Regions from separate parts of the Alkalihalobacillus sp. MEB130 genome, predicted to be linked through region 1. Evidence: riboswitches for the same ligand, from Rfam matches in the RefSeq annotation. Region 1 holds a riboswitch; each other region holds the start of a gene.

Evidence for each region. A riboswitch is a leader RNA that binds a small molecule or an ion and turns the genes downstream of it on or off. The one in region 1 is predicted to bind thiamine pyrophosphate.
Region 2: it holds a riboswitch for thiamine pyrophosphate, as region 1 does, so the genes downstream of both, thiC (phosphomethylpyrimidine synthase ThiC) here and thiE (thiamine phosphate synthase) in region 1, are expected to answer to the same signal.
Region 3: it holds a riboswitch for thiamine pyrophosphate, as region 1 does, so the genes downstream of both, N0O92_RS22275 (LuxE/PaaK family acyltransferase) here and thiE (thiamine phosphate synthase) in region 1, are expected to answer to the same signal.
Region 4: it holds a riboswitch for thiamine pyrophosphate, as region 1 does, so the genes downstream of both, thiT (energy-coupled thiamine transporter ThiT) here and thiE (thiamine phosphate synthase) in region 1, are expected to answer to the same signal.

The regions. Positions count from the first base shown of each region.
Region 1 covers NZ_JAOANA010000016.1:33,203-37,897, reverse strand. Annotated here, with positions in the region: gene aspA (aspartate ammonia-lyase) at 1-381, shown strand, start outside; gene N0O92_RS15985 (YqgU-like beta propeller domain-containing protein) at 748-1,866, shown strand; TPP riboswitch at 1,939-2,030, shown strand; gene thiE (thiamine phosphate synthase) at 2,082-2,711, shown strand; gene thiS (sulfur carrier protein ThiS) at 2,717-2,914, shown strand; gene N0O92_RS15970 (thiazole synthase) at 2,916-3,695, shown strand; gene thiO (glycine oxidase ThiO) at 3,717-4,695, shown strand, end outside.
Region 2 covers NZ_JAOANA010000015.1:101,913-106,607, forward strand. Annotated here, with positions in the region: gene N0O92_RS15655 (iron-containing alcohol dehydrogenase) at 1-643, opposite strand, end outside; gene N0O92_RS15660 (serine protease) at 814-981, opposite strand; gene thiC (phosphomethylpyrimidine synthase ThiC) at 1,003-2,787, opposite strand; TPP riboswitch at 2,922-3,036, opposite strand; gene N0O92_RS15670 (2-hydroxyacid dehydrogenase) at 3,200-4,168, shown strand; partial or broken gene N0O92_RS23900 (transposase) at 4,165-4,543, opposite strand.
Region 3 covers NZ_JAOANA010000035.1:11,696-16,390, reverse strand. Annotated here, with positions in the region: gene N0O92_RS22280 (acyl-CoA reductase) at 1-1,149, opposite strand, end outside; gene N0O92_RS22275 (LuxE/PaaK family acyltransferase) at 1,146-2,264, opposite strand; TPP riboswitch at 2,353-2,456, opposite strand; gene mtaB (tRNA (N(6)-L-threonylcarbamoyladenosine(37)-C(2))-methylthiotransferase MtaB) at 2,612-3,961, opposite strand; gene N0O92_RS22265 (16S rRNA (uracil(1498)-N(3))-methyltransferase) at 3,967-4,695, opposite strand, start outside.
Region 4 covers NZ_JAOANA010000010.1:103,806-108,500, reverse strand. Annotated here, with positions in the region: gene N0O92_RS11850 (DUF3052 domain-containing protein) at 1-79, opposite strand, end outside; gene N0O92_RS11845 (calcium/sodium antiporter) at 199-1,158, opposite strand; gene thiT (energy-coupled thiamine transporter ThiT) at 1,294-1,863, opposite strand; TPP riboswitch at 1,939-2,038, opposite strand; gene N0O92_RS11835 (amidase family protein) at 2,075-3,544, opposite strand; gene N0O92_RS11830 (PTS fructose transporter subunit IIABC) at 3,915-4,695, opposite strand, start outside.

The sequences.
Region 1 (4,695 bases):
TCTCTTGCCTCTGAAGCAGGTCAACTAGAATTAAATGTGATGGAACCAGTGCTCGTCTTTAACTTGTTACAGTCCTTCTCTATTTTGCAGAATGGAATAAGCGTCTTTAGGAAATTTGCAATTGATGGAATTACAGCAAACGTAGAACATTGCAAGGAGATGGTTGAGCGTAGTGTTGGAATAGTAACGGCCATTAATCCGCATGTTGGCTACGAGGTTGCTTCAAGGGTTGCAAAAGAGGCAATTCAATCGAATCGACCTATTCGAGAAATCTGTCTTGAGAGAGGAATATTGTCAGAAGAGGAATTGAACGAGATTTTGGATCCTAAAGAAATGACAAATCCAGGAATTGCTGGATCCAGATTCATTGATGGAACATAATCATGATTTTTTATTTCACAAAATATAATTCTACGCTATAATAAAGGGATTTAATGAAGTAATGTAGACGACTGAAAAAGGTGAAACTCGAGGCCATTATTGAAGAAGAGTTACCTTTTATAGGGCCTAGATTAAGCAGCAAAGGATCCGCATGTTGCGCGCCTTCTATGAGAAAATCACTCGTAGAAGGCTTTTAGGTGTGTAACACCTCTCACATCAAGGTACTAAAAGCAAAGAATAGTTCTTTTCAGTGCCAGCGTCTTACTAAGATCATTTTTTTTATTGAAATGAAAAAATTGTGAAACGAGATGAAGTGGAAATACGTCTAATACTAGAGGAGAAATTTTGTAAAGGGGAGAGGGGAGAATGAAACGTATTTTATTATATATAGCAACTCTATTAATTGTTTCATCATGTACCCAAGCTCCCTTAGAGAGTAAGCCGTTGCCAAAAAGGTTCGAGGAGCAACCAATCAAGCGAGATGTTCCAAATGCATTCTTTACTGGTTCAACAATTGCCCCGATTCAAAATGAGGTAGCGATCACAGAGGTTGTTGGTTGGTTTGATGATAATAGAGTATTGTATTTGGTCGAACAGGAAGAACAATCAAATCTCTACCTGTATCATTTGCTTACCGGAGAGACAACTAGCTTTCTTGAAGTTGAGGGCTGGATCATGGATGTAAGGCCAAATGCAGATTATTCCTTATTCGCCTTCCAACATGTTACATTAGAAAACGAGACACATCTTGTCGTCATGAATGACAGAGGAGAAATTTTGCAAACGATAAAAGATTATGGTGAAGAATATGTTATTTATTGGAACCCGTATGATTTGGGTACATTCATTATGGTAGCGTACTTGCCAGATTGGGAATTCGACACTTATGTAGTCAATGTTGCTGATGCAAAAATAAAGGATATTTTTCTTGAACAGTCGTATATTCAATGGATTTCTGCTAATCAGGTAGGGTACTTGAAATGGGAAGAGCTTGAGCCTCATTTTCAGGCACCTTTATATGAAGTCAATGTAGACAGTGGGGACATGAAAAAATGGAAAGATGCTGTTATTGCCTATATGAGCTTTCCTGATGAACTTTCTCTTTCTGTAACAGTTGAAACAGTGTACGATTTATATTCGACCTATACCTTTTATAAGGAACAGGAACCATATCGACAAATTGAGATGCCTATCCTTAACACATATTCCGAACAGTGGTGGATTCCCTTTTATTCGTATGATGACAAACATGGAATCTTTTATTATTTACGTCCAAAGTATAGTAGTGATTTCTTTAGTTATACAGATGGATATGAACTCTTTGCTTACAATGTCGAAGCTGATGCTGAAGAGAGATTAACGACAGTTGAGAGGCAAGTTCCAATAAGTATATCTCCTGAAGGTTCCTTTTTATTAGTAGGAGAGCGATTAGGAAATGTCATTGATATAAAAGAAGGGACACTTGTTCCTCTTTTAGAAGAATAGGATTGATCCTACTTGTACTCTTGCTTTTTTTATTCTGTGTGTCATAATAAAAGTTATCAATCGTTATGTATGTTTAAAGACTAGGGGTGTCCGATATCGGGCTGAGAGAAACCCTTGTACCTGATCTGGATCACGCCAGCGTAGGGAAGTCGCCTGAGCCGTATTCCGTATGTTCGGATGCGGCTTTTTTGATTTATTGGAAAAGGTGGGTATTTATGAGAAATTTTAGGTTATATGCAATTACTGGAGAAGAATTTCATCAAGGTAGAGATGTAGTAGAAGTGATGGAAGAAGCAATCCTTGGTGGGGTTGATATTATTCAACTTCGAGATAAGACAAGTAGCAAAAGAGAAGTATTGAAAAAGGCAAGAGCGCTACGAGAATTAACGAAGAAGCATGATGTGCTGTTTATCGTTAATGATCATATTGATGTGGCTCTTGCTGTTGATGCGGATGGGATTCACGTAGGACAAGATGATTTGCCACTTGCAGATGTAAGAAAAATTATGGGACCAGAAAAAATTATTGGAATTTCCACTCATAAGATTGAAGAAGCCCGTGAGGCTGAGGCTGGTGGTGCAGATTATATTGGAGTAGGGCCAATCTTTCATACGAATAGCAAAGTCGATGTCGTTGATCCTGTTACTACCACATATATTCAGCAAGTCGTAAAAGAGATTACGATACCTTTTGTAGCCATTGGTGGAATTAAATTGCATAATGTCGATCAAGTATTAGACGCAGGTGCAACAAGGATCTGTATGATATCAGAAATTGTAGGAGCTGACGATATTACAGGGGTTTGTCAACAATTTACGCGTATCTTACAAAAGCAGGAGGTGTAATAAATATGAATTTAATTATTAACGGCGAAGAACATCAAGTTGAGGTGTCAACTCTAGAAGAAGTTATTTCCTATTTCGAGCTTGATCCACAACTAGTTGTAACAGAAGTTGATGGAAACATTATTGAACGATCAAACTGGTCTGTTACTGAATTAAAGGATGGCATGAAAATTGAATTAGTCCAATTTGTAGGAGGTGGATGAAGTGAAACAGAAAAAATTAACAATCGCAGGAAAAGAGTTATCTTCACGCTTTTTTATAGGAACGGGCAGGTATCCAAATCCGTTTGTTCAAAATGAAGCAATTAAAGCATCAGGAGCTGAAGTGTTAACATTTGCCATTAGGCGAGTCAATTTAGGTGCTCCAAATGAGGATGCCATTTTACAACATTTAGAAGGTATGTCTTTTACTTACCTGCCGAACACATCAGGAGCAAAAACAGCTGAAGAAGCCATTCGGATTGCAAGGCTTGCTAAGGCTTCAGGATTAAGTGATTGGATAAAAATTGAGATTAGTGTTGATGAGAAGACGTTACTTCCTGATCCAATAGAAACGTTAAAAGCTACAGAGGTCTTGGCAAAAGAAGGGTTCGTTGTTTTGCCGTATACATCGGATGATCCTGTGCTTTGTAAACGTCTAGAAGAAGCCGGAGCTGCAGCAGTCATGCCGGGAGGAGCTCCAATCGGAACAGGGCTAGGTATTTTAAATCCATATAATTTACAACTTATTACGGAGCAAGCCAATGTTCCCATTATTGTCGATGCGGGATTAGGGTCTGCGATGGATGTGGCACAAGCAATGGAATTAGGAGCCGATGGTGTGTTAATGAATACACCTGTTGCAAAGGCAAAGGATCCAGTGAAGATGGCTTCGGCGATGAAATATGCGATTGAAGCTGGTAGGCTTTCGTATGAAGCAGGCAGAATTCAGAAGAAAAAATATGCTACAGCTAGTAGTGGGCTAACTGAATTTGTTTCAAAGTAGTAGGTTAGTAGGGGGGAGAATATGCAAGAGAAGGTACTTATCTTAGGAGGAGGCGTCATAGGTCTTGCAACAGCCTTTGAGCTCAGTCGACGCAACTATGATGTGACAGTGTTAGAAAAAACAAGTTGTGGTGGACAAGCATCAGGAGCCGCAGCAGGGATGTTAGCTCCTTATTCAGAAATTGGTGAAGACCCCGATGACTTTTTTAAGCTTTGTTTAGACAGCCTTCGGATGTATAAAACGTGGCAAGCTGATGTGAAAGCAATATCAAAGTTAGATTTTGAATATACAGAAAGTGGTAGTCTGCATGCAGTTTATCATGATGCGGATGTCCTCGCTCTTGAAACAAGACAATCGTGGCAAAGTGAATGGGGGGCAGAAACCGAATTAATTTCTGGTGAGCGCCTCTGGGACATGGAGCCAACTTTATCCAAGGATATAAAAGCAGCGATGTATTATCCTGAGGAAAGTCATGTGTTTGCACCTGATTATGTTAAGGCTCTTGAAGCTGCATGTAGGCGTAACGGGGTAAAAATTCATGAGCACCTTGAAGCAGTAGAGGTGGTTGATTTTAAACAATCTATTACCGTTCGAGCGAAGGAAGGAAAGGAATTTACAGGGGAAAGACTTATTGTCTGTTCGGGAGCATGGTCGAATGAATTAGAAGATGTGTTTGGTATCCGAATTCCTGTTTATCCAATACGTGGCCAAATTTGCGCGTATGACGTTCCGGTAGATCAAGTAAAGCATATTGTTTATACAAGTCAAGGTTATCTAGTTCCAAAGGGGAATGGTACGTTGGTCAATGGAGCCTCTGAAGATATTGCAGGATTTAAGACGGATGTAACTGACAAAGGGATCCAACGTCTAACCAATTGGAATAAACAGGTGTTTCCTTTCTTGGCTGATATGAATCCATTTCATACATGGGCTGGTTTGCGTCCGGCAACACAGGACGGCTTTCCACTTATAGGCAAGCTGGAGGGAGCTTCGCAAGTTG
Region 2 (4,695 bases), on a different contig from region 1:
GAGCTTGAACGTCTGTTAAAGGTGTTGCGGCTACACTGACATACGCTTCAATAGCATGTGTTAATACATCTAACCCAGTTGCTGCTGTTAATGATGGCGGTTTTGACGAAAGAGTTTGTGGGTCAATAATGGCAATATCGGGAATGAGTGATTTAGAAACAATCGTCATTTTTTTCTTTCGAACAGAATCGATAATGATGGAGAACTGTGACACCTCAGACCCTGAACCAGCAGTTGTGGGAATCATTACTTGCGGAGGCAACGGTGCTTGAATTTGATCTATTCCTTCATACAATTGAATGTTCCCTTTGTTCGTAGACAACAAGGCAATTGCTTTAGCTACATCAATTGCACTGCCCCCTCCTAATCCGATAACAGAGTCGCATTCGTGGTCAAGGTAAAGTCTCCGTCCTTCTTCTACTTCATAATCTTTCGGGTTAACTGTCAAATTAGAAAAGACCACATAATCTAAATCTACTTCCTTACAACTTCGAATGATCATTTCTAACCAATCTTCATTTACAATTCCTGGATCACAGACAATAAACACCTTTCTAGCACCTAAGCGGATGCTACATTCCCCTACTTGATTTATGGAACCGCTTCCAAAAATGACTTCAGGCATTACAAATTTGTTTATCATACAACACCTCACCTAGGTCTATCCTACTTTTACATCTATCTTTCGACAAGATCAGAGCAGATTCCTGCCGTTTGAATGTAAAAATTATCCTAAAAAGACCTGCTACGATGGAAAACATAGCAGGTCTAATAACTAGGAATTTGAAGATCAATGTAGTTTTAAACTTTTTTTTAATAATATAAAGCTTCTATCTTCTCACAGTGCAAACATTTTTTGTAGAGATGCTCTCCTTCAAAAGAATGATCACAATATCGCTGAATTTCTTTTAAGTGGTTTTCCCAGAATATAAGATCCTCTTTTAATTGATTAATTTTCTTTTGAATGTCAGATACTTGCACCTCGTATCCCCCTTTTCGTTACTACTGATAAATCTTTCCACCAGCTTGTTTGAACTGTTCTGCTTTTTCTTGCAGTCCTTTTTCAATTGCTTCGCTCGTCTCTAATTTATTTTCCTTTGCATACTGCCGGATATCATGTGAAATTCTCATGCTGCAAAACTTTGGACCACACATGGAACAGAAATGAGCTGTCTTTGCTCCTTCAGCTGGCAACGTTTCATCATGATATTCCACTGCTCGCTCTGGATCCAATGCCAAATTAAATTGATCTTTCCAACGAAATTCAAAACGAGCCTTTGACAAAGCATCATCACGAACACGTGCACCAGGGTGCCCTTTCGCTAAATCCGCTGCATGTGCAGCAATCTTATACGTTATAACCCCTTCTCGAACATCTTCACGGTTTGGCAATCCAAGATGCTCTTTCGGTGTGACATAACATAGCATAGCCGTACCAAACCAACCAATCATTGCAGCACCAATGGCAGAAGTAATGTGATCATAACCTGGAGCGATATCTGTCGTTAATGGGCCCAATGTGTAAAATGGTGCTTCATGACACATTTCTAATTGCTTATCCATGTTCTCTTTAATTAAGTGCATAGGAACGTGTCCTGGTCCTTCTACCATTACTTGTACGTCGTGTTCCCAGGCTATTTTTGTTAATTCCCCAAGCGTTTCTAATTCGGCAAACTGGGCCTCATCATTCGCATCAGCAATCGATCCCGGACGTAGACCGTCTCCTAACGAAAAAGCAATATCATATGTTTTCATAATTTCGCAAATTTCTTCAAAATGAGTATAGAGGAAGTTCTCTTCATGGTGATATAAACACCACTGAGCCATAATCGATCCTCCTCGTGATACAATTCCCGTTAAACGCTTAGCTGTTAATGGAACATATCGAAGAAGGACGCCTGCATGAATCGTAAAATAATCTACACCTTGCTCGGCTTGTTCAATTAAGGTATCACGGTAAACTTCCCACGTAAGATCTTCTGCAATTCCTTTTACTTTCTCAAGCGCTTGGTAAAGCGGAACCGTCCCGACCGGAACTGCCGAATTACGTATAATCCACTCTCGTGTTGTATGAATATTCTTCCCAGTAGATAAGTCCATCATCGTATCTGCACCCCAACGAGTGGCCCATGTCATTTTTTCCACTTCTTCTTCAATCGAAGAAGTTACCGCAGAATTGCCAATATTCGCATTTATTTTCACGTGAAAGTTCCGTCCGATAATCATTGGCTCGGTTTCTGGATGATTAATGTTGGCTGGAATAATCGCTCTTCCTTTTGCCACTTCTTCACGAACAAAATCAGGATCAAGATTTTCTCTAATCGCAATAAACTCCATTTCTGGTGTAATGATGCCTTTTTTCGCGTAATGAAGCTGCGTAACATTTCGACCTTGTTTCGCTCGCAATGGCTTCCGCTTTAACCCAGGAAATTCATAATCATTTGCACGAGGATCATCTGCTTTTACATAACCGTTATCTTCTGGTTTCACTTTTCGGCCATCATATTCTTCTACGTCATTACGTTCGTGAATCCATTTGCTCCGTAAAGAAGGTAGTCCTCTTGTAATATCTACTTTGAAGTTATGATCCGTATAGGGACCGCTTGTATCATAGACACGTACAGGTGGATTTTCCTCTTCTCCGACCGTTCCTGTTGTGGGACTTAACTCAATTTCCCTCATTGGTACTTGTAAATCAGGCCTTGACCCTCGAACGTACACTTTCTTGCTACCTGAAAAGCTTGACATAATGGAAATGTTTTTTTCGTTTAATGATGGGGTGGACATTGATATCTCTCCTTTTTAAATAGAAAGGGCAGAATCTAGACCATAAAAGATAGGAAGAATAAGATACACATATGAAAAAGCCGGGAACCAAATATAATGGTTTGGACCCGGCTAATTGATAGAAGTATAAATTACGAAACATTCTTAAACTTCCCCACGCTGGTATGAGCCAGATCAGGTCCAAAGGGTCAACAATCTTTATCGCTCTTGTTTCTCAGCCCAACTCATTGGACTCCCCTAGTTCTTTCTATTAAATTAGTTTACATTGCCATTATATAACAAATTAGTCATGTGTCAACTATATTTTTAGATATGATTTTTCACTTTATTTCCTCTTTCCGCCTGCATTGGTACAACTAGACATTTTATGTTACAGTTTTTTATACCATTGTTATACAAGAAAGGAGTCACCATGAAACCGAATGTTTTAGTCTATATGCGAGTAGATAGCCGTGTTGTTAAAGAATTAGAGAAAGACTATGAGGTTACTATTTTTCAAAACCATGAGTACTTAGGAGATCCTCATTTTGACGATGCTTTGCAAAAAGCTGATGGAATTATCGGTCTTGCACTAAAAGTAACAAAAGAGTTATTAGATAAAGCACCTCATTTAAAAATTGTATCAAATGTTTCTGTTGGCTATGACAACTTAGATGTAGATGAACTATCAAATCGCGGAATTATGGCTACAAATACACCAGGTGTCCTAAACGACACAACAGCTGATGCTATTTTTGGATTGATGCTTGCTACAGCGCGTAGAATACCAGAATTAGATTTGTTTGTAAAATCAGGAAAGTGGGATATTTCTCTTCAACCGAATCAGTATGGAGTCGATGTTCATCACAAAACTCTTGGAATTATCGGTATGGGCAATATCGGTTGTGCCATCGCTAAGCGAGCTCACTTAGGGTTTGGAATGACTATCTTGTATCATAATCGCACTAGAAATGAGGAAGCAGAAACGTTGTACGAGGCAACTTACTGTGAATTAGACACTCTTCTTCAGCAATCTGACTTTGTTTGTTTAATGGTACCAGCAACAAAAGAAACAGAAAAAATGATTGGGACAAATGAATTTAAAAAAATGAAATCAAGCGCTATTTTTATTAACGGATCTCGAGGCAAAAATGTTGATGAAGAAGCTCTTTACAAAGCGTTAGTGAATTCTGACATTCTTGCTGCAGGAATTGATGTTTTTACACAAGAGCCAACAAGTCCTACGAATCCACTGTTGAAACTAAAAAATATTGTTACCTTGCCTCATATTGGTTCGTCCACTACTGAGTGTGAGTTTAATATGTCAAAATTAGCAGCGCTCAACTTAAAAAAAGGTCTAAACGGAGAAACACCACCTAACTTACTTACGAAGAAATTTTAACTTGCCTTATTTGTGTTAAAAAAAGGCTGGGACAAAACTAAGGTGTTTAACTGAAATATCGTGGTTGCAACCTTAATGTGCATACCAAACAGACCCGAGGATGTTGCAATTTTGAACCCGTGTCGATATTTTAATTCGCTATTTTTTGCTTCTATTTTATAACGTGACCTCACCATTTCTTTAAACTCTTCCGTTTGTTGAAATGCTTCTTGTTCAGAGTATTCTTCTGATTTAATGGTCACATAATAAGACTTTTTTTACTCCTTCTTTGTAACACCCTGCTTGAAACGGACAGACTTTGCATTTTTCAACATCAAATTGATATCGGACTCTAGCTTTATTATCTTTCCCCTTTCTTCCATCATATTTTTTTGTGAGTAGCCATAAGTTCATAAATTCCCATATATGGACTGAGTGTTATTGTTTCTTCATTTGATGTCATTAGATTCACCTACATCTATGTAATATCTAAATTATTAAATAAAATGAAAGTGAAATGTTTGATGAAAATTAAACTTCAGACTGTA
Region 3 (4,695 bases), on a different contig from region 1:
TTTCATGGGGTCAAACTCCCGGTAAATGACAGTCCAGTTTGTGCCTTGCTCACTTCGTAGCAGTTGAACCGTTGCGTCATCGAAACTTTCAAATTCAATGGCTGTACGCAACTTAACAATGGCATGTTGCTCCTCATCTGATAAATCTGCTCGTGCATGTGTTTGTTGGAAATTTTCCATTTCATTAGCTAACATTTGTGCAAAGTCTTTGGGTGAGAATGTCCCTCCTCTTTCAACAAAAAAGACATGTGGAGAAAGACAACCTTGCTGATCGAACCATGAAGCGTCCGTCGCCGCTAATTTTGCTGCTTGCCATCCTTTAGTTGCTTGCAAGCATTCTTTAGTCAAAACACCAAAGCTCACTTTATGTCCATGTGGATGAAAACTAACATGAGTTGGAATTTTTTTTCTCACTGATTCAATCGTATCTTTCCCTCCATAAGCAATGACGGCATTCGATAAGCTAAAACTCACTTTTTCTATCGAGTCGTCTCCACCTTTCCACCATAAAATAGCAAGAGAATCTCCTAGTCGAGGCTCGATTTCACTTATTGTTTTTGCAAACAACACTGGAAAAAGCGGTTCAGAAGAAGAGACTTTTCCAAGTGTTGCTGACTTCAACAAAAGTCCTGCAGCCAAACTCCAAAGTGGCAATGCTGGAACATTTCCAGAAAAGATATGAGTCGTGATTGTTGGTCCATAAGCTCTGTACAATCCTCCTGATTTCCTTGGACGAAATTCATCTAAAATGAGTGGATTGGCAAAGTCTTCATCAATCATCCGCTGTAATTTCTCTTTACGAAATTGCCGTAAATAACGACCGAGAAATAACCGAACCATTTCATGGTCATATCCCGTAATAATCGGCAAAAATTCCTCTGCTTTTTTCCTGAGCTCATACTCCGGGTCTAACCATTTTTCAATAGCTTTATGGAAAATGTCGACTACATCATTCGTTCGAAGTGTTTGCAAATAAGTGGTTTGCTGCTCTTTTAAAGTGGCCATAATTGCTTCCATTACCTTATCCGTTACTTTTGGAACAGCCAATTCAACTTTTTTTCCGTGATTCTCGAACACTAAGTTTTGAAACTCAACATTTTGAACCATAGACTCACATGAAGTAGGAACATGAAAACATGGAAACGTCATAGAATCTCTCCCCTAGACGATTTGGATGTAGCTAAAAACTGTTCGACAGCTAAAGAACATCCTTTCGCTTCAGCACCCTCTGCTCGACCTAATAAACGAAAACCATTACCCGATTTCACTCCTATATCCTCTGTCAAAATGGCCATAACTGAGTTTACATTTGCTAAATCATAATGGACAATGACTCCTTTTTCTCCTTCAGGCTTCTCCTGCATGGTATCTATATCAACAACCATGGTTGTTACCCAATGAGGGGAAATTTTCACTGGATCTATAAAATCACATTTGTCCAAAACCAAATTGCCATCGTACATTTGCGAGCTTAGCTCTGTCATACCATACATGTTCAAACACAGCTCCAACGGCAGAGTAAATAAACGACTTAGTTCTTTTTTTAATTCACCTGGGTCCATTTCCCTCGACCTGCCTTTAGCTCCTCCTGTATCCATTACACGACTTTTCGGTGGTAATGTAAAATGAATTCCCCTTGTGTGACACTCATCTAATAAATGGATAAAAGAAAATGTCGCTCCAATTAATAAGATAGGTTCATCTCTTTTTTCTGCTTGTTTTAATTCAGTAATTAGTTTTTCGACCTGAAAGTCATGCTCTGAAAACATATACAAACTGTCTTCTGTTCCAAACGTTTCTTTTGCAATATGTAAATAATGCGCTAATGAAGAATTTGGCATAGCTTCTTCTTCAGGAAAAAGCACCAACATTTTTATCTGCTCTACGTCTGGGATAATCGTTGGTTTAAAAAATGTCTTCATCGATAAATCATAAATCTCAAGATCACGATGATAGTTCTTTCCTCGCTTCTCAGGGTTTGTTGTCCCGCTTGTCATAAAAACGGCCTCTGCCTCTTCAATCGAATGGCTTGATAACGTTGTAAATTTGAATGCATCAATAGGAACAGGTGGAATGTCCGTGAAATGCTTTACTGTTCGTGGGGAAACACGTCTCTTTCTACAAAACTTCCGAAACGTCTGGTTATGCTCATACTGAAACTGAAAGACCGCAATTGCTTGTTTATTAAACTCTTCGGCACCCGCATTAGGCTGGTGAATAAATTGGCTCACATCTTGCTTTAATGCTTCATAAGCTTGAAACAATGTAGAACACTCCTCTTCAATAGAAAAAAACCGCTCCCAAAAATGAAAGCGGTCATCAATCTCAACTATATTTTCCCAAAAATAGCTTATTATTTGATGTCCACTTCCCTACGCTATTGTTACATAGTTCAGGTTCAAAGGGTCTAAAGCAGTACTTTAATCTCAGCCAGCAAGGCTCCCCTAGTGGTATTTTTCCCAATATGATTATGCCTTTAAATCATAACATTAAACAACCTAACTGGCTATACTTCAAACCGTTAAAGAGAAAGAGGTTGTCTCAAATCAAGTTTGCCCCTAGTACATTCAGTACTATAAAGGGTCAGCTCAATGAGACAACCTCTCTTCTATTAGCCGTTTACAGTTTGTTTCGTTTCCACATCATCTAATACGCGAACAAATTCTCCATCATTAAATGGGTAACCTGCTTTTGTTATTTTCACTTTCACAATCTTTCCAATCATCTCTTCTGAAGCAGGAACTTTTACTTTTAAGTAATTATCCGTGTATCCGATATACATGCCACTGCCTTTATTTTCCTTATCACGTTCTTCTGGAATGACCTCTAATACGTCTCCCTCGAAGTGTGAAGCATATTCTTTCGCTAATTGATTCGATAATTCAATCAAACGATGAACCCGATCATTTTTGATTTCCTCATCAACTTGATCTTCCATACGAGCAGCAGGAGTCCCTGTACGCTTAGAATAAGGAAACACATGTAATTCACTAAATTTATGATTCCGAATAAAGTCATACGTCTCCTGGAACTCTTCCTCTGTCTCTCCCGGAAATCCAACAATCACATCTGACGTAACAGCGAGTCCAGGAAGCACCTCTTTCAGACGATCTAATCGCTCTCCAAAAAACTCCATTGAGTACTTTCGACGCATTCGTTTTAAAACAGAATTGGAACCTGATTGAAGCGGGATGTGTAAGTGACGAACGACTTTGTTCGAACGGTCAATCACATCAATAACCTCATCTGTTAACTGACTAGCTTCAATGGAAGAGATTCGAATTCGCTTTAAACCTTCTACTGTTTCCAAATCTTCTAGTAATCGTGCAAGGCTATAATCTTTTAAGTCTTCACCGTATCCACCTGTATGAATTCCAGTAAGAACAATTTCCTTATAGCCAGCAGCTACTAGTTGCTGTGCTTGATTCATTACTTCTTTTGGATCGCGCGAACGCATCAAACCGCGCGCCCATGGAATAATACAAAATGTACAGAAGTTATTACAGCCTTCCTGAATTTTCAAGGAAGCACGAGTTCGATCTGTAAATGCTGGTACATCTAATTCTTCGTACACGCGCGACTTCATAATATTTCCTACTCCGTTAATCGGCTCGCGTTCACGCTTAAATTGTTCAATGTATTCCAGCATTTTCACGCGATCTTGAGTTCCAACAACAATATCAACACCTGGTATAGCCATAATTTCAGCTGGTGATGTTTGAGCATAACAACCTGTCACACAAATTACAGCATCAGGATTTTTCCGTATCGCACGACGAATCACTTGGCGACTTTTTTTATCTCCTGTGTTTGTTACCGTACAAGTATTAATAACATAGACATCTGAAGTAGATTCAAACTCAACTTTATCATAACCTTCATTTTGAAACAGTTGCCAAATCGCTTCTGTCTCGTAATGATTTACTTTACAACCTAATGTATGAAAGGCAACAGTAGGCATTTTCTTCACCTCATTAATTCAAAATGATACGAAATAGCCGCTAAAGCATAAAGTGATGCGGTTTCCGTACGTAAAATCCGTGGACCAAATCCACAGATATTCACTCCATTTGCTCTTAATTGATCAACTTCGTCTTCAGTCATCCCACCTTCAGGTCCAATAATAATTAATATGGATTGACCCGGCGAGACTGTAGACAATACTTTCGCAAATTGAGCTTGTTCTCCTTCTTTCGCCGACTCTTCATAAGCTAAAATAACCGTATCGTACGCCGAAAGCTCTTGTTGCAAGGTAGAGAAGGAACGAACGTCATAGACTTCAGGGATGCGTTCTCTGTACGACTGCTCTGCTGCCTCTTTCGCAATCTTCTCTAACCTTTCTATCTTTTTACTAGCCTTTTTGTGATCCCATTTTACAATAGAGCGTTTAGCCGAAAAAGGAAGAAAGGCAGACGCCCCTAACTCCGTTCCTTTTTGAACAATAAGATCTAACTTATCTCCTTTAGGAAGGCCTTGTGCAATCGTCACCTTTACAGGCAATTCTGTGTTGGGTTGTAGCTCATCGATAATCTCTGCTACAATTTCCTGGTCCGTCAAACTTACTAGACGGCACTTGACCGTTCTAGAATCGTTATCTGTACAAACAATTTCATCGTTAACATCCATTCTCATCACTTTTGAAATATGTTTTACATCATCGCCTGTAATTTGAACAGATTTCTCTGTCATTTGTTC
Region 4 (4,695 bases), on a different contig from region 1:
CATATTCTGCTGGTGCAGCCAATACGAGAACCGATTGCATCGGCTCTTTCCATTGTAATTTTTTGATAACAGGATGCATCGCGAACCACTCCTACTAGTATATTTATTTTATTATATCATTGCCTATCTTGATTAATAAATCTGATAACAATTAAAAACACCGAAGCTTCGTCATGAACTAGCTTCGGTGCAGTAAAATTAATTCCTTATAATAATATATACTAAGTACAGCAAGTAAAAAATCGTTAAAGCCATTCCCTCATATTTCTTCACTTTATAATGAGTACGAGAGAAAATAAACAACACGATTGTTAATACAAGTAAAACAAAAATATCAAAGAACAGTTTGTCATTTACAGGTAGCGGCGAAATAATGGAAGATACACCGAGCACAAACAGTAAATTAAAAATCGAACTTCCCACAATGTTTCCTAAAGCAATCTCACTTTGTTGTTTCATCGCCGCTGTGATCGAGGTGATTAATTCTGGTAAGGACGAACCTATTGCCACAATCGTTAAGCCTACTAACGTTTCACTCATACCAAAACGAAGAGCAATGTCTGTACTACTTTCTACAACTAAGTACCCTCCTAATATAATCGCTGCCAAACCAGCAACGGTAATAAGAGTGTTCTTGCCCCAACCACCTATTTGATCTTGGCTCATCTGTACATCCATTGACTCTTCACGGCTATTTCTAGCTGCTTCAATGACATAATACAAGAAAATAGCAAAGAACAATAAAAAGATAATCCCATCGCTTCGAGTAATATAGTTTGCATTTGTAAATTCAAGAATTCTGTCACTCATTGCTACGAGTAAGACAACAGTGGCAAGAAAAGCAAACGGAATTTCTTTTTTTATTGTTGGCCTTTCCACAGATAAAGGAAAGATAAACGCTGTAATACCGACTACTAACGACATATTTAATAAGTTACTTCCAATAATATTTCCTATTGTAACATCAGCATTTCCTTCCAAAGCAGCAATGATACTGACTGTTGCTTCAGGTGCTCCTGTACCAAAGGCGACAATTGTTAAACCAACAATAAGAGGAGGTACACGAAACAAGGCAGCGATATTGGATGAACCATCAATAAAGTAATCTGCCCCTTTAATGAGTAACCCGAAACCTAATAATAGTAAAAGATAGACCATGTTACATCACCCATCTACTTTTTCTTTCTTTTACTTTACACAACTTCGAGTCTTTTTAACCTCATTAAATCAACCTTATTAAAAGAAGGGAACGTAAACAGGCTCACGCCCTTTTACGTTCCCTATTATCAAAGTCTAAGCTGCATCTGATTCATGTCTCGTTCGTTTCGCCAAAAAGAACTGAGGATATTTCTTAGCTAACAAAAGCAATACTCCAAGTGTCAATAACATTTCAGGCACTAAATACGATAGATTATACAAAGCCGAATATAAACTAACATTCATTCCTTCCGGAGCATATTCTCCGAACCAAATAACACCTGAAGCAAAATGACTTAAGAAGCGAAGCGTTGTTGCAAACAACAGCCCAATCACGATAGCTGTAATACTCGGCACAGCACCTTTTTTCAATACCAAGATACTTGCTAACCCTAATACAAGATAAGCTAAAGGATAATCCAAAATCAACTGTACTGGATGTACAACATAACCTCCAATTAGAAGATTCAACAATCCAACTAACAATCCAGTGAGTACACCCATTTTCCATCCACGCCTAAACGCAATCACAAAAATCGGGACCATAATAAGCGATATCGACCCACCCATTGCCCATAAAGCACCAAATTTCACATTGCTCAATACAACCGCTAAACCAGTCATCACCGCTACTTCCATCATCGTTAACAAACGGTCTCGAGACATAAAAAAACCTCCTTTTGTTTTATCCACAAGAGAAGGTAGAGTTTGACGTTAATACACGCACGCAAAAAAAAGCATACATGATCACAGCCACTTCCCTACGCTAGTATTAACTAGATCAGGTTTTAAGAGTTGAGGATAATCCTCTCTCAGTCACTTGACACCCCTAGTGGAATTTCGTTTTAATTTGTCTTTTGTATTATATCATAGTTTTTTATAGTGTAGGATTTTTTCTTACTTTTTCCAGTTTTTCAAACGAGCTTGCAACATGAATCAGCTTTTCTTCAGAAAAAGCCTTGCCTGTAAAGGTGATCCCGACCGGCTCCCCTTCTTCTGTATAACCTGCTGGAACCGTAATAGACGGGTAGCCCGCTTTTGCTGGGATAGCAGCACCGAGGTTATTCGGAAAAACTAGCACATCTAGGTCATGATTGCGCAGCGCGGCATCAATCCCGTTTTCGACTGAATGATATTGATCAAATTGAAGCGCTTCTAAATACTCGACATCTGTTAGCGTACCACTAGTTTGGTCTGATTTCGTCAGCAACGATTGACCATATTGCAAACGGTTCTTTGGATCTTCTAAGTTAAAACGAATCACATCACTGAGATTTTGAACAGGTAATTGACTACTCACACCTTGCAAATAGGCATTTAAATTGGCTTTAAATTCATATACTAACACGCCTATTGTCCACTTTTCTTTCGCTGATGGAATCGTAACATCTTCAACGATTACCGCATTTGCGCTCTTTAATTTCTCGATCGCTTCTGAAAGAACTGTTTGTTTTTCCTTCGTTAATTGGGTGAAAAATGGGTCTTTCGCGATCCCAATTCTAACTCCTTGTAGAGATGACGACGACTGAAGAGCCTCCAATAACTGTTCCGCCGAAAGTGGATTTTTCTTTGTCACAACATCCCTCTCATCTTCCCCCAGAATGGCCGCTAATACATAGACAGCGTCTTGAACACTACGAGCCATTGGACCGGCTGTATCTTGAGTATGAGAAATAGGAATTACCCCGTGGCGACTCACAAGCCCTACTGTTGGCTTTATTCCAACAAGACTATTTTGACTTGACGGACTTAAAATAGAGCCTGACGTTTCCGTCCCAATCGCTACAGCGGCTAAATGAGCAGCAATGGCCGCACCTGAACCCGAGCTCGATCCACCAACATCAAACGGCCCATAAGGATTTAATACTTGTCCACCCCTTGAACTAAAGCCACTTGGCATATTTTCTGTAGACATGAAATAGGCCCACTCAGACATATTCGTTTTTCCTAAGATGACCGCTCCAGCCTCTCGTAATTTTGTGACTAGGAATGCATCCTCCTTCGCATAATGTTCGGCCAATGCTAACGAGCCTGCGCTTGTGTGTTGTTTGTCTTTTGTATCAATATTATCTTTTAGTAGGACTGGAATTCCATGAAGTGGGCCTCGAACCTTTCCATTCATGCGCTCAGTATCAAGAGATTCTGCTATGTGAATAGCGTCTGGATTGACTTCTATGATTGAATTGATTTTAGGACCCGAACGATCAAGGCGAGCAATTCTGTCTAAATAAATAAGCACTAAGTCTTTAGCCGTTACTTCTTCTTTGGACATTCTTTCCTGTAACTCATCAATCGTCGCATCGAGGAACCAACTTTCTTCGATCTTCTGTAATCTAGGGTTAATCATCGAATAAACCTCTTTCCCAGCGTATTTTGTACTTTCATTATAAACGAATGTGAAGCGGTAGATCTATGATTGTTGTTTGAGTCAGTTTGCATACTGGATTTAGTTAAAACAAATGGCTGTTTTTTTATCAATTAGGTGGAAATGACGGGGTTCGTTCCATTGCGCTCCAGTCACTCGCTTTCCGCGGGGAGGTGCCGAGCCTCCTCGGCTACGCCAGAGGGGTCTCGCGCCTTCCTCTATTTCCCGCAGGAGTCGAGTGACTTCCTCTCCATTTCACTAAGAGGGAAAAACAAATACCAAAGCCACAATCATGAACAAAACAGCCAAACACAAAAAGAGAGACGAAATTTCGTCTCTCTTTTAAATCTTTTTAAACTGTCTTCTTCTTCCAAATACCTAAAACTAAAGCTGTTACAGCGGCACCTGCAAGGATCGCTAGTAAATACATGAACCAGCCACCGGATACTAGACCGATCACGAAGATTCCACCATGAGGAGCTGGTAACCCAATTCCAAATAGTGCCGTTAGTCCACCCGCTACGGCTGCTCCAGCTACGGCTGCAGGTATAACACGACCAGGGTCTGCTGCTGCAAATGGAATCGCACCCTCTGTAATAAACGATGCACCTAAAATATAGTTCGTCTTTCCAGCTTCTTGCTCTTGTTTTGTAAATTTACGCTTAAAGAATGTAGTTGCTAATGCAATCCCTAATGGAGGTACCATACCACCAGCCATTACAGCTGCATGTGGACCAAAGTTACCAGCATCAATCATCGCAATACCGAATGTGAAAGCCGCTTTGTTAATCGGACCACCCATATCAATTGCCATCATTCCACCAAGGATGATTCCTAGTAGAACCATGTTCGTCGTACCCATGCCACCTAACCAGCCTTCAAGGCCACGGTTAATCGCACTTAACGGTGTAACTAGAAGTAACATAATCATACCAGTAAAGAAAATATTGAAAACCGGATAAAATAAAATCGTTGTAATCCCGCTTAGTTGTTGTGGCAAACCAGCTAATACCTTCTTAACTAAAAGGGCAATGTATCCACCTAAGAAACCAGCGATTAATCCACCTAAGAAACCAGCATCGCCGTTAACAGCAATTAAACCACCGACCATACCAGCAGCAAAACCAGGACGA